DNA from 2 places in the Serratia sp. YWN4 genome. Region 1 is predicted to be linked to the other one. Evidence: predicted binding sites of a transcription regulator. Region 1 holds the regulator's gene; the other holds the start of a gene.
The links. Region 1 encodes CRP, which controls carbon source genes, mostly activating them, when cyclic AMP is high. Its sites were predicted from a motif close to ATGTGANNNNNNTCACAT; they were not measured.
Positions count from the first base shown of each region.

Region 2: a site for CRP is predicted at 3,615-3,632, ahead of rhaS (HTH-type transcriptional activator RhaS). Genes of this name have one in related genera too.

Region 1 covers NZ_CM147696.1:366,800-372,621, forward strand. The annotation lists gene argD (bifunctional acetylornithine/succinyldiaminopimelate transaminase) at 1-292, shown strand, start outside; gene ACX9GT_RS01665 (YccS/YhfK family putative transporter) at 324-2,399, opposite strand; gene crp (cAMP-activated global transcriptional regulator CRP) at 2,455-3,087, opposite strand; gene ACX9GT_RS01675 (OsmC family protein) at 3,470-3,877, shown strand; gene ACX9GT_RS01680 (LysR substrate-binding domain-containing protein) at 3,880-4,788, opposite strand; gene ACX9GT_RS01685 (phosphoribulokinase) at 4,952-5,821, opposite strand.
Region 2 covers NZ_CM147696.1:104,846-110,667, forward strand. The annotation lists gene rhaD (rhamnulose-1-phosphate aldolase) at 1-723, opposite strand, end outside; gene ACX9GT_RS00500 (L-rhamnose isomerase) at 736-1,992, opposite strand; gene rhaB (rhamnulokinase) at 1,989-3,404, opposite strand; gene rhaS (HTH-type transcriptional activator RhaS) at 3,782-4,603, shown strand; gene rhaR (HTH-type transcriptional activator RhaR) at 4,689-5,543, shown strand; gene rhaT (L-rhamnose/proton symporter RhaT) at 5,554-5,822, opposite strand, start outside.

The DNA.
Region 1 (5,822 bases):
TATTGAGCTGCGTCATGATTTATATGTGAAGGCATTGCAGAAAATCGGTGAGAAATACTGCGTTTTCAGCGACATTCGCGGCATGGGCCTGCTGATCGGCGCGGAGTTGACGCCGGAATATCACGGCAAGGCGCGGGACTTCCTGACCGCTGCGGCGGCTCGGGGTTTGATGATCCTCAACGCCGGGCCAAACGTGATTCGCTTTGCGCCTTCGCTGGTGGTGGAACTGAAAGATATCGATGAAGGTATGGCGCGCTTCGAACTGGCAGTGCAGGATGTGATTAACGCTTAAGCCATTTGCAGGGGTGTTGGCCCCTGCAACATCAGCTTTCCCGCAGTTTCCGTTTCAGCCAGATACCGTGATGTGGGCGCTGGCGCCAGGCCAGCGACGAAATGGTGTGCATCACGCTCAGGTGCGAAAGAATACGCAGCAGGTGGCGTTCCATCTCGCTTGGCGGTCGATCGTTATGCAGCGTTGGGGGCTGCATAACGATCTTGCTGGTGCTTGGGCCATCATACTCCAGCCTTTGTTGGCAGCTTTGCAGGGCAATTTCGCAACTTTGCAGATACTCTTTCGCCATCTCTGGCGTCAAGGTGTCGTGCTCGCGCGCCAGAATGGTCAGCGCATTCAGGTGTTCAACAATAAACTGGCTGTGCGTGATCCATAAGCGCATATCCGCCAGATAATCCGACTCAAACCCTGGTTCCTGCATCGCCTGATTGAGCGAGGTGAACAGCGCATTGTGCGCCTGATTGACCTGCATCCGCGCGTAGGCCAGCGTAGCAGGATCCGCCTCCTGTTCTTGCAGCAGCAGGCGTAATGCCGTTTGATCCTGCTCCAGCGCCTGATGGGCGTTCTTACGCAGCAGACCGCTCTGCCATTGCGGCCACAGCCAGATACTCCCGCCAAACACCAGCACGCAGCCAATCAGCGTATCGAGCAGGCGCGGTACCAGAAAATGGGTGCCGTTAAGCGCCAACAATTGCAGGGTATACACCGCGGTGACGGTAAACCCCATCACCGCCAGCCCATAGTTTTTGCGTAATATCAGGTAGGCAGCCAGCGTGATCGCCAGCATGATGCTCAGCGTCAGGTGCTCCGGCAGTTGCAGTTGTAAGAGCCCGGCGGCGATCGCTAACCCGGCCAGCGTGCCGAGGGCACGATGTTGGATCCTGACGCGCGTGGCGTTATAGCCGTTCTGGCTGACCAGCATAATGGTTAGCAGGATCCAATAGGGCTTCGGCAGGTTGAAAATCATACCCAGGCTGCTGCCCACCGCCAGTATGATGCCCAGCCGGGCGGCATTGCGCAGGGCGTTGGACTTCAACGACAGATAGCTCACCACCGCGGGCCAGAACGGTAATCGCGCCTGGTTGGCCATCAGATCGCGCTGATACAGTGGACGCTGGCTGCGTAACAGGCGGGCGATGCGGCTGAAGTGGTAAAAACAGAACTGTCCCACCGGGTTTTCGGCATGCTGCGTGGCCACCTTTTCCAGCGCCGCCAGCTCATTCTTCATACTGAAACGCGCTGAACGCCGGTGATAGAGAATATCGTTGGCCACGATGCGCAAACGCCCGGCAATTACCTGAGCGTTGCGGCGGATAATCGCTTCGGCCTGGCTCTGTTCCACCAGTTTTTGCACTTCTTCTGGCTGATGCAGGCTGACGGTAATGTGTTCTTGCAGATCGAGTGCCACCTGAAAAGTGCGTTGCAGGCGTTTTTGCTCCTGATTATTGGCATGGGGCAGAAAGTTCAACTGCTGATATAACAGGCTGATCAGATCCATCACTTTTTGCTGGCGTTGCAGCAGCGGCGGCAGTGCAGTTTCTGGATCGATGTGCTGGGTCAGCAGCGAATATTTGGCTTCGAAATAGTCTGCCAACTGGATATAGAGCTGGCTCAGGGATTCGCGCATCGGTTGCTCTTTCCACAGTTTGAACCAGAACCAGGTGAACAGCCCGTACCAGGCGGTGCCGACCAGATACAGCAGCGGCGCATGCCAGATCGGCACGTGTCCGGCCATGCTGAGAGAAAAGATGGCGGCGACCAGCGCGGCGGGCAGCAGACGTGCGTGCAGCGGGCTGATTTCACCGCTGACGCCCAGCAACAGCGCCATTGCCAGCATCAGTAAGGGTAACGGGATATGCCACAGCAGCGCCTGTTGCAGCAGCAAACTGCTGAGAGCAAACAGGGAGCCGCCAACGGCCAGACGTTTGAAAAAGCGTTTGTGCGGCGTATCCAACCCGGCGATGTTGCAGCAGGCAGGTACCAGAGAGAACAGCAGGCCGAGTTGCAGGTTGCCCATCAGCAGGAAGAAAACCACCGGCAGGCACAGCACCAGCGTTTGCCGCAGTGCATAGTTGACTTCCGGGTGGTAGATCAGGCGCCGCCACATGATGAATGGGGGGAGTTAAAAAAAACGGCGTATCGCTACGCCGTTTCTTCAATAATTAACGCGTGCCGTAAACGACAATAGTTTTGCCGTGGGCAGAAATCAGGTTTTGATCTTCAAGCATTTTCAGAATACGACCGACGGTTTCACGTGAGCAACCGACGATTTGACCAATTTCCTGGCGGGTAATCTTGATTTGCATGCCATCCGGGTGAGTCATGGCGTCGGGTTGTTTCGCCAGGTTCAGCAGGGTTTGTGCAATGCGGCCGGTAACGTCAAGGAAGGCGAGGTTACCCACTTTCTCTGAGGTGATTTGCAGGCGGTTTGCCATCTGCGCAGACAGGCGCATCAGGATATCCGGATTAACCTGAATCAACTGGCGGAATTTCTTATAGGAAATTTCAGCCACTTCACAGGCTGTTTTCGCTCTAACCCAGGCACTGCGCTCCTGGCCTTCTTCAAATAATCCAAGCTCGCCGATGAAATCCCCCTGGTTAAGGTAGGACAGAATCATCTCTTTGCCTTCTTCATCCTTGATCAGCACCGCCACGGAGCCTTTCACGATGTAGTAGAGCGTTTCGGCCTTTTCACCTTGGTGAATCAGCGTACTCTTTGATGGATATTTGTGGATATGGCAATGAGACAGGAACCATTCAAGAGTCGGGTCTGTTTGCGGTTTGCCGAGAACCATTCGCTGTTATCCTCTGTTGTTATCGCTGCCTTGTATCACAGGGGTCAGAGTTCCCTGTAAAACGTGCTTATAGCCCGGTGTTTTATAGAGTGGCTATCAACAGGTTTTGAGGCATGTTATAGAAATACGCTTGTGCCTTAGCATATTAACTTGCGCCAAGTGCTGCAAGCTACATTCTGTTAACATACCAATATAGGGTCCTTTCCTCGGACATTTCCCTGAAATCGGTGACCTGGAAAGAGTTCTTGCGGCTCTGTTTGTAGCACAGAGTGAAGCGGGTGTCTTGTGTTGTCTCGCTTCAGCATGATTAGCATCAGGTTCCGTTGCCAGTTTCTATGCGAAAGCGTACCCTGATTTTGAGAAATTAACGGGAGTGTACAAAATGCAGGCAAGAGTTAAGTGGGTAGAAGGACTGACATTCTTGGGTGAGTCTGCGTCCGGCCATCAGGTATTAATGGACGGTAACGCGGGCGATAAAGCGCCAAGCCCGATGGAAATGGTCTTGATGTCGGTTGGCGGCTGTAGCGCCATTGATGTCGTCGCCATCCTGCAAAAAGGCCGTAACGATGTTCGTGACTGTGAGGTAAAACTGACCTCGGAGCGCCGTGAAGAAGCACCGCGTCTGTTTACCCATATCAACCTGCATTTTATCGTCACCGGCAAAGGGCTGACCGACAAGATTGTTGAGCGTGCGGTTAACCTCTCTGCCGAGAAGTATTGCTCGGTCTCGCTGATGCTGAGCAAGGCCGCCAGCGTGACCCACAGCTTTGAAATCTGCGACGTTGCCTGAAGCTACCAGAGGTAACTGTGGCAGTGGTTGCTCAATAAATGCAAAAATCGCCGCGCCGTGATGGTTAGCGGCGATTTTTGTGAGTACAGCACGCAGTACTGCGCCTGCGGCAGGCTGTCGATCGGCAACGTCACCAGTTTTTGCTGCAAATGGAAAGGCGTGTTCATCGCCCGCGCGACAATGGTCAGATAGTCTGCCTCCAACACCATATTCAATCCGCATACCGCCGAATCCGAACGAATGGGCCTATTGGTCAATTGCTGATAAAAGCTGCCGAGTACCGATTGCAGCTGTTGATAATAACCCATGTCGGTTTCTGGCAGCAGCCATTTGGCTCCGTACAGTTCATCCAGTGATGTCGCCTGTGCCAGAGGATGCCCGCGGCGCGCAATAATGCAAAACGGGGCTGTGAACAGTGGGGTGCAGATTAAATGTTGCAGCGGCATGTCTGGGGTCACCGTGCCGATGGCAAAATCCAGTTGGCCTGTGTGCAAGGCTGGCAACAGAGTGGAGAGCTGTGCTTCACGGATCAGCAGATTGGCCTGCGGGGCGGAAGCCTTGAAGAGATCGACCAGTTCTGGGAGTACCGTCACGGCCAGTAGCGAGGAGCAGCCTATCGCCACGCTGCCCTGCGAATGCTGGTGCAACTGTTGGATCTCCTCGGTGGCGCGCTGTAATTCCTCAATCACTAATTGCATTCGTACAGCAAAAGTGTGGCCGGTTTCGGTCAACGTCATCCCCTTGCTGCTGCGCACGATCAACTGGGTTTTCAGCGTCTGTTCCAGTTCTTGGATAGAGCGGCTGACCGCCGGTTGAGACTGTGCCAAGGCGCGCGCAGCGCCACGAATACTGCCGCAGCGTATCACTTGCTGAAAGGCTTTTAGCTGCTGCAACTTTGGTAATTGGCGCATTTGTGCCTCTCCTTAATCGCTTAAAACGATAATTTCACCTTGCCCGCAGAAGGAATATCGGCGATGAGAAATCATTCATTAATGATTTTTTGTCGTTTGTGAGGGAGTGGCTGGTGCAGGATGACAGAGGGTTAAGCGCGGTGATTGGCCGCGCCCAAAAGAGTTATTCGATTTTTTTGCCTTCGAGCAGCCGTTGCACCAACGGTGCCATGATCAGCTCCATCGCCAGCCCCATTTTGCCGCCCGGCACCACCAGCGTATTGATGTGCGAGATAAAAGAGCCTTGCAGCATGGCCAGCAGATAAGGGTAATCAATCTGATCCAGACCGCGGAAGTGGATCACCACAAAGCTTTCATCCAGCGAGGGGATGGCTTTGGCGGCAAATGGATTGGATGTATCGACCGTCGGTACCCGCTGGAAGTTGATATGGGTGCGCGAGAACTGTGGTGTGATGTAGCTGATGTAATCCTCCATTGAACGCACGACGGAATCCATCACCGCTTCGCGGGAATGGCCACGCTCGCCGGTATCGCGGACCAATTTCTGGATCCACTCCAGGTTGACGATCGGCACCACACCCACCAGCAGATCGACATGCTTGGCCACGTCGACCTTATCGGCGACTACGCCGCCGTGCAGCCCTTCGTAGAACAACACATCGGTAGGGGCTGGCAGCGGCTCCCACGGCGTGAAGGTGCCTGGCACCTGATCGTAGGGTACGGCTTCATCGTAGGTGTGCAGATATTTGCGCGAACGACCGGTGCCATTTTCGCCGTACTGGATAAAGCTTTGTTCCAGCAGGCCGAAGTTATTGGCTTCTGGGCCAAAATAGCTGATATGGCGGCCAAGATCGCGCGCCTTACGGATGGCCGCATCCATTTCCGGCCGGGTGTAGTTATGAAAACTGTCCCCTTCCAACTGGGCGGCGCGAATATTCAACTGCTGGAAAATCTTGCGAAACGCCAGGCTGGTGGTAGTGGTACCGGCACCGCTGGAGCCGGTCACCGCAATGACGGGATGTTTGGCAGACATA
Region 2 (5,822 bases), 260 kb from region 1:
CACTTTCACCATGATTTCGGCAGATTTTTCTGCGGTATCGATCAGGCCGAAAGCGTCATCCAGCGTTGGGCCGGTGCCGAAAATGCCGTGGAACGGCCACAGCACCAGGCTGTGCGCCTGCATCTGTTCGGCGGTCTGGGTGCCGATCCCGTCGGTGCCCGGCACCATCCACGGCACGATGCCGATGCCATCCGGGAACACCACCAGGCATTCGGTGCTGCCTTCCCACAACAGGCGGGTAAAGCGGGCATTATCCAGCTCCTGCACAAAGCTCAGCGCGATCAGGTTGGTGGCGTGGCAGTGCATGATGACGCGATCGCTGCCACCGCTAACCTGCATACGCACGATGTGCGACTGGAAGTGGGCGGCCAGTTCCGAGGTCGGCAGGCCGCCTTGCGAAAGCCCCCAGTGGATGTGATAGGCGGTGCCGTTATGGTTGAGTTGCAGCAGCACCAGATTTTCTTCTGGGGCCAGTTGCACGTTGCGGAAGAACTTGCCGGATCCGGTCACCAGGAACCAGCAGTTGGCCAGTTCGCTGGCCGGTTGCGTCAGTTCTACGCAGCGCGGCTGGGCAGCGAAGTCGCTACGGAAGGGGGCGACGTCTTCCGCCGTCAGCCGTAGGCTGATATTGCCGCCGTTGCGTTCATCCCAGCCTTTGAGCCACATATCGCTGGTGGCCTTGATCATGCCCTGGATAAACCAGGAGGAAAGTAGCTGTTGCATTGCGGTGTGTCCTTAACGTTGGCTGAGAATCTGTTGTTCGTAACTGCGCACGTTATCGAGCCAACTGGCATCGGCCGGGACATCGTTACGCTGGCAGTAGGTTTCCCACACGGCTTGCCACGGCAGGCATTTTTGCTCTTCCAGCAGGGCCAAGCGTGCGGTGTAATCGCCGCGCTGTTCGACCTGCCGCAGCATTTCGGTTGGCTCAAGCAGGGCGCGCAGCAGCGCTTTTTTCATATTGCGCGTACCGATCACCCAGGCAGCGATGCGATTGATCGAGGCATCGAAGAAATCCAGGCCGATATGTACGCGGTTGAACAGGTTGTGGCGCACGATCTCACTGGCGATGGCCTGGGTTTCGTCATCCAGCAATACCACGTGATCGCTGTCCCAGCGCACCGGGCGGCTGACGTGTAGCAACAGGCGCGGTACGTACAGCATGGCACTGGAGATTTTGTCGGAGATCACTTCGGTGGGGTGGAAGTGCCCGGCGTCTAGGCACAGCGCGGTCTGGCGGCTGGTGGCGTAGCCGAGATAGAACTCATTGGAGCCGACGGTGTAGCTTTCTGCACCGATGCCGAACAGCTTGCTTTCTACGGCGTCGATATGGTGAGCCGGGTCGAGTTTTTCGGCGATCACTTCATCCAGCGCGCTCAGCAAACGCTGGCGTGGGGCCAAGCGATCGATCGGCGTGTCTTTCATGCCATCCGGGATCCAGATATTCATCACCGAAGGCGTGCCGAGCTGTTCGCCGAAATAGGCAGAAACCCGGCGGCTGGCCTGGCAGTGTTCAATCCAGAACTGGCGGATGTCTGGATCGGCGTGTGACAGGGTAAAACCGTCCGCGCTCAGCGGGTGCGAGAAACACGAAGGGTTGAAATCCAGGCCCAGCCGGTGCCGTTTTGCCCATTCCACCCAGTTCTTGAAATGGCGCGGTTCAATCTGGTTACGTGCCACCGGCGTCTCGGATTCGAGATAAATCGCGTGCAGATTCAGGCGTTTCGGGCCAGGGATCAGCGCCAATGCCTGCTCCAGATCGGCACGTAGCTCTTTGGCATTACGCGCTTTGCCGGGGTAGTTGCCGGTGGCCTGAATGCCGCCGGTCAGCGAGCCTTCCGGGTTTTCAAAACCGGCCACGTCATCACCCTGCCAGCAGTGCATAGAAACTGGCAGAGTATCCAGCGCTTGAATGGCGGCCTCAACGTCAACGCCAACGGCGGCAAAGCGCTGTTTTGCCAGTTCCCAGGCTTGTTCAATAGAGCTTTTCATATGCAAAGTTCCTTAGGTAATTGACTCAACGACTGAAATTGCGGCCAGTGGGCGGCAAAGTCGGGATTGTCGCGAGGGGTGAAATGTTGCAGCGGGAAATTCTGCGCCACGATGCGGCGGAATTGCCCGATATCGGCGACGGCATCCAAGGCCATCAACTGGCAGCCGACGTTGCCCAGCGTAGAGGCTTCGATCGGCCCGGCGCTGATGGCTAGCCCGCAGGCATCGGCACACAGCTGATTGAGAAAATGGTTTTGGCTGCCGCCGCCGACGATATGCAAATGGCTCAGCGGGCGGCCATGCAGGGTGGCCAACTCCTGTGCCACCTGGCGGTAGAGCATGGCCAGGCTGTCGAAGATACAGCGCACCAACTGTGCAGGCGTTTTCGGTATCGGCATGTCCTGTTCACGGCAATAAGCCTGAATGGTTTGGCACATATTGGCCGGGTTGATAAAGCGATCGTCATTGGGGTTGATCAACGAGCGGCAGGCGGGTTGTTGCGCAGCCAGGGCGATCAACGCCGGTAAATCGCTGATATTCAGTTCCTGAGTGGCACGTTGCAGCAGCCACAGGCCCATGATGTTTTTCAGCACCCGATAACCGGTTGCGCCGCCCTCGTTGGTGATATTGGTTGCTAGCGAGCGGGAATTAACAATTGGTACCGGGCTTTCAATGCCCATCAGCGACCAGGTGCCGGAACTGAGGTAGGCGGCATTGGCATCCTGCAACGGCGTGGCGAGCACCGCGCTGGCAGTATCATGAGTCGCCACGGCAATCACTGGCACTTGCTGGCCGCTGGCGCTGGTCCAGTAACCCACACGGTTGCCCGGCGGGGTCGGTTTACCGAACCAACGTGATGGCACACCCGCCCAGGCCAGCAGTTCGGCATCCCATTGGTCAGTCTCGATATTCAGTAATTGGGTGGTGCTGGCGTTGGTGTATTCCCAGTTCAATTGCCCGGTCAGCCGGAAGTGCAGATAGTCTGGGATCAGCAGCAGGTGCGCCACGCGCTCCAGCAACTCAGGCTGCTGCTCGCGCAAGGCCCGTAGTTGATACAAGGTGTTGAAGGGCAAAAATTGAATGCCGGTGCGCTGATAGATATTGCTCCGCCCGAGCGTGCGTTGGGCTTGCGCCATCACGCCCTGCGTGCGGGCATCGCGGTAAGAAACCGCTTGGCCGACACGCTCGCCCTGGGCATCCAGCAGCACAAAATCCACTCCCCATGTGTCGATACCGATGCTGTCGAGCACGATGCCCTGCTCATCAAGCTGCGCGAGCGCCTGGCGGATGTGGTGCTCCAACGCATCCAAGTCCCAGCAGTCCTGCCCATTCCGCTGTTGCAAACGGTTGGTAAAACGGCTGACTTCGCGTAGCTGGAGCCGTTGTTGTTCCGGTTGATAACTGGCCAGCATCACGCGCCCGCTAGAGGCACCCAGATCGATGGCAGCAATGTTGCGTGTAGTCATGAGAGAAAGCCCGTTATTGCTTGATGACGGGCAGTGTAGAAAGTTGCGGGTAGCGAAGCCTTCTCGCTACTGCCAAGGCCGAGAGTGGGTTGGCAAAATGGCAAAGGTAAAGGTGAAGCAGCTCACAGTTTGCCATTCAGCCCGGTTTTCTGCGGGTTGTGACCTTGCTCGCATTTCTCAACATTGCTGCGGCTTTCTTAAAAAACGCACCGATTTAGCGTGCTTTTTGGTCAAAACCTTAAGGTATCTTCCTTGATGCTTCTCTTACTATCGTTAACCGACGTTGCGCGGTAATCCCGCCGCGCCAAGGAGCGGGGGGTAAGATGAATCTATTACACAGTAGTGATTTTTTCCCTTCCTGTAGCGCGCCCGTGGTGATTGAACCCCGTGAACCGCAGCAGGCTTTTCCAGAACATCATCATGATTTTTACGAAATCGTGATTGTTGAGCAGGGGGCCGGTGTCCATGTGTTCAACGGCAACCCCTATACCCTTAACAGTGGCTGCGTCTGTTTTGTGCGCGATCACGATCGCCATCTGTTTGAGCAGACCGATGGTTTAATCCTGACCAATATTCTGTTCCGCGCTCCAGGGGCGTTCCGCTTTATTTCCGGCGTGGAACAATTTCTGCCCCGCGAGCGCGACGGCATTTATCCCGCGCACTGGCGTATCAACCATCAGGTGTTACAACAGGTTAAACAGCTGATTGCATTACTGATGAGTGCGCCAGCAGGTGACCAGCCGGAAGATATTGCGCTGCATGAAAGCTGGTTTATGCAACTGCTGGTGCAGTTGTGGCGCGGGTGCATGGCGCGGCAGGGCGACGATCAGGAAGGGCGTTTACACCAACTGTTGGACTGGTTGCAAAGCCATTACGCCGAACAGATCGAGTGGCCGGAACTGGCAGAACGCTTTGCCATACCGTTACGCACGCTGCACCGGCAGTTGAAGGGCCATACCAATATGACGCCGCAGCGTTATCTGACCCACCTGCGCCTGTTGCAGGCGCGCCATATGCTGTGCCATAGCGACAGCAGCATTACCGATATCGCGTTCCGCTGCGGTTTTGGCGACAGTAACCACTTCTCAACGCTGTTCAAGCGTGAGTTTACCTGCCCGCCGCGGGCGCTGCGGGGTTTGCGTTAGCGGCGTGAAACCGCGACTGCGTCAATTTTCCTCGATCTACGTTCGGCAATAATGCTGATGGTGAACAATAGAAAAAGGTGTGCAGATGAGGGAAACATTACTGCTGGAGAGCCGCGACTATCTGCCCTCTGAGCAGATGCCGGTCGCGGTGGCGGAGCGTTATCCTCAGGAGGGATTTGCCACCCATACTCACCAGTTTTGCGAGATCGTGATCGTCTGGCGCGGTAATGGCCTGCATGTGCTGAACGATCGCCCTTACCGTATCACCTGCGGGGATATTTTTTATGTGCGCGCCAGTGATTGCCACAGCTATGAATCGGTACACGATCTGGTCTTGGATAACATCATTTACTGCCCCGAACGCCTGCGGCTGAATGCGCAATGGGAAAGCCTGTTGCCGCCGTTTGCAACTGCGGACGAGCGTTACTGGCGGCTATCCACTCAGGGGATGGCACAGGCGCGGCCGATCATCGCTCAGCTTTCACAAGAGAGCCGCAAAACCGATTCGCTGTCGCTGCAATTCACCGAAGTGTTGCTGCTGCAACTGGCGATCGTACTGAAACGTCATCGCTATGCGGTGGATAAAGCGCATATGCTGCCAGATGGCGAACAGTTGGATCTGTTGATGGCGGCGCTGCAAAGCGGTATCGACGGGCATTTTGAGCTGGCGCTATTTTGCCAGGAGCACCATTTAACGGAGCGGGCGCTGAAGCTGCTGTTCCGCCAGCAAACCGGCATGACCATCAACCACTATCTGCGGCAGATCCGGCTATGCCAGGCCAAGCGCTTGCTGCGCCGCAGCGAGTTCCGCATCAGCGACATTGCGGCCCGTTGCGGATTCGAGGACAGTAACTATTTTTCTGTGGTGTTTGCGCGTGAGGCCGGAATGACCCCACGCGAATATCGTCAGCGGTTTGTGGCGACGGAAGAGTCGCTGTAATCGTCAGCCCTTAAGACGCCATCCCCATACCCACAATGTTGGCCGCCAGAATGATCACTAGGCAGCCGATGCACAGGACGGCAACCGGTTTTCTGGTGCCGCATTTCCACTCTTTCAGCAGCAGCCCGACAATACCGCCGCACAGTACGTAGAAGCTCATATGCAGCATCCAGCTCATGTAATCGTATTGCGTTGGGATCTTGGCGTGGCCCCAGGCGTAGAAGAAGAATTGCAGATACCACATCAGGCCAGCCAGCATGGAAAACAGCACGTTGATCA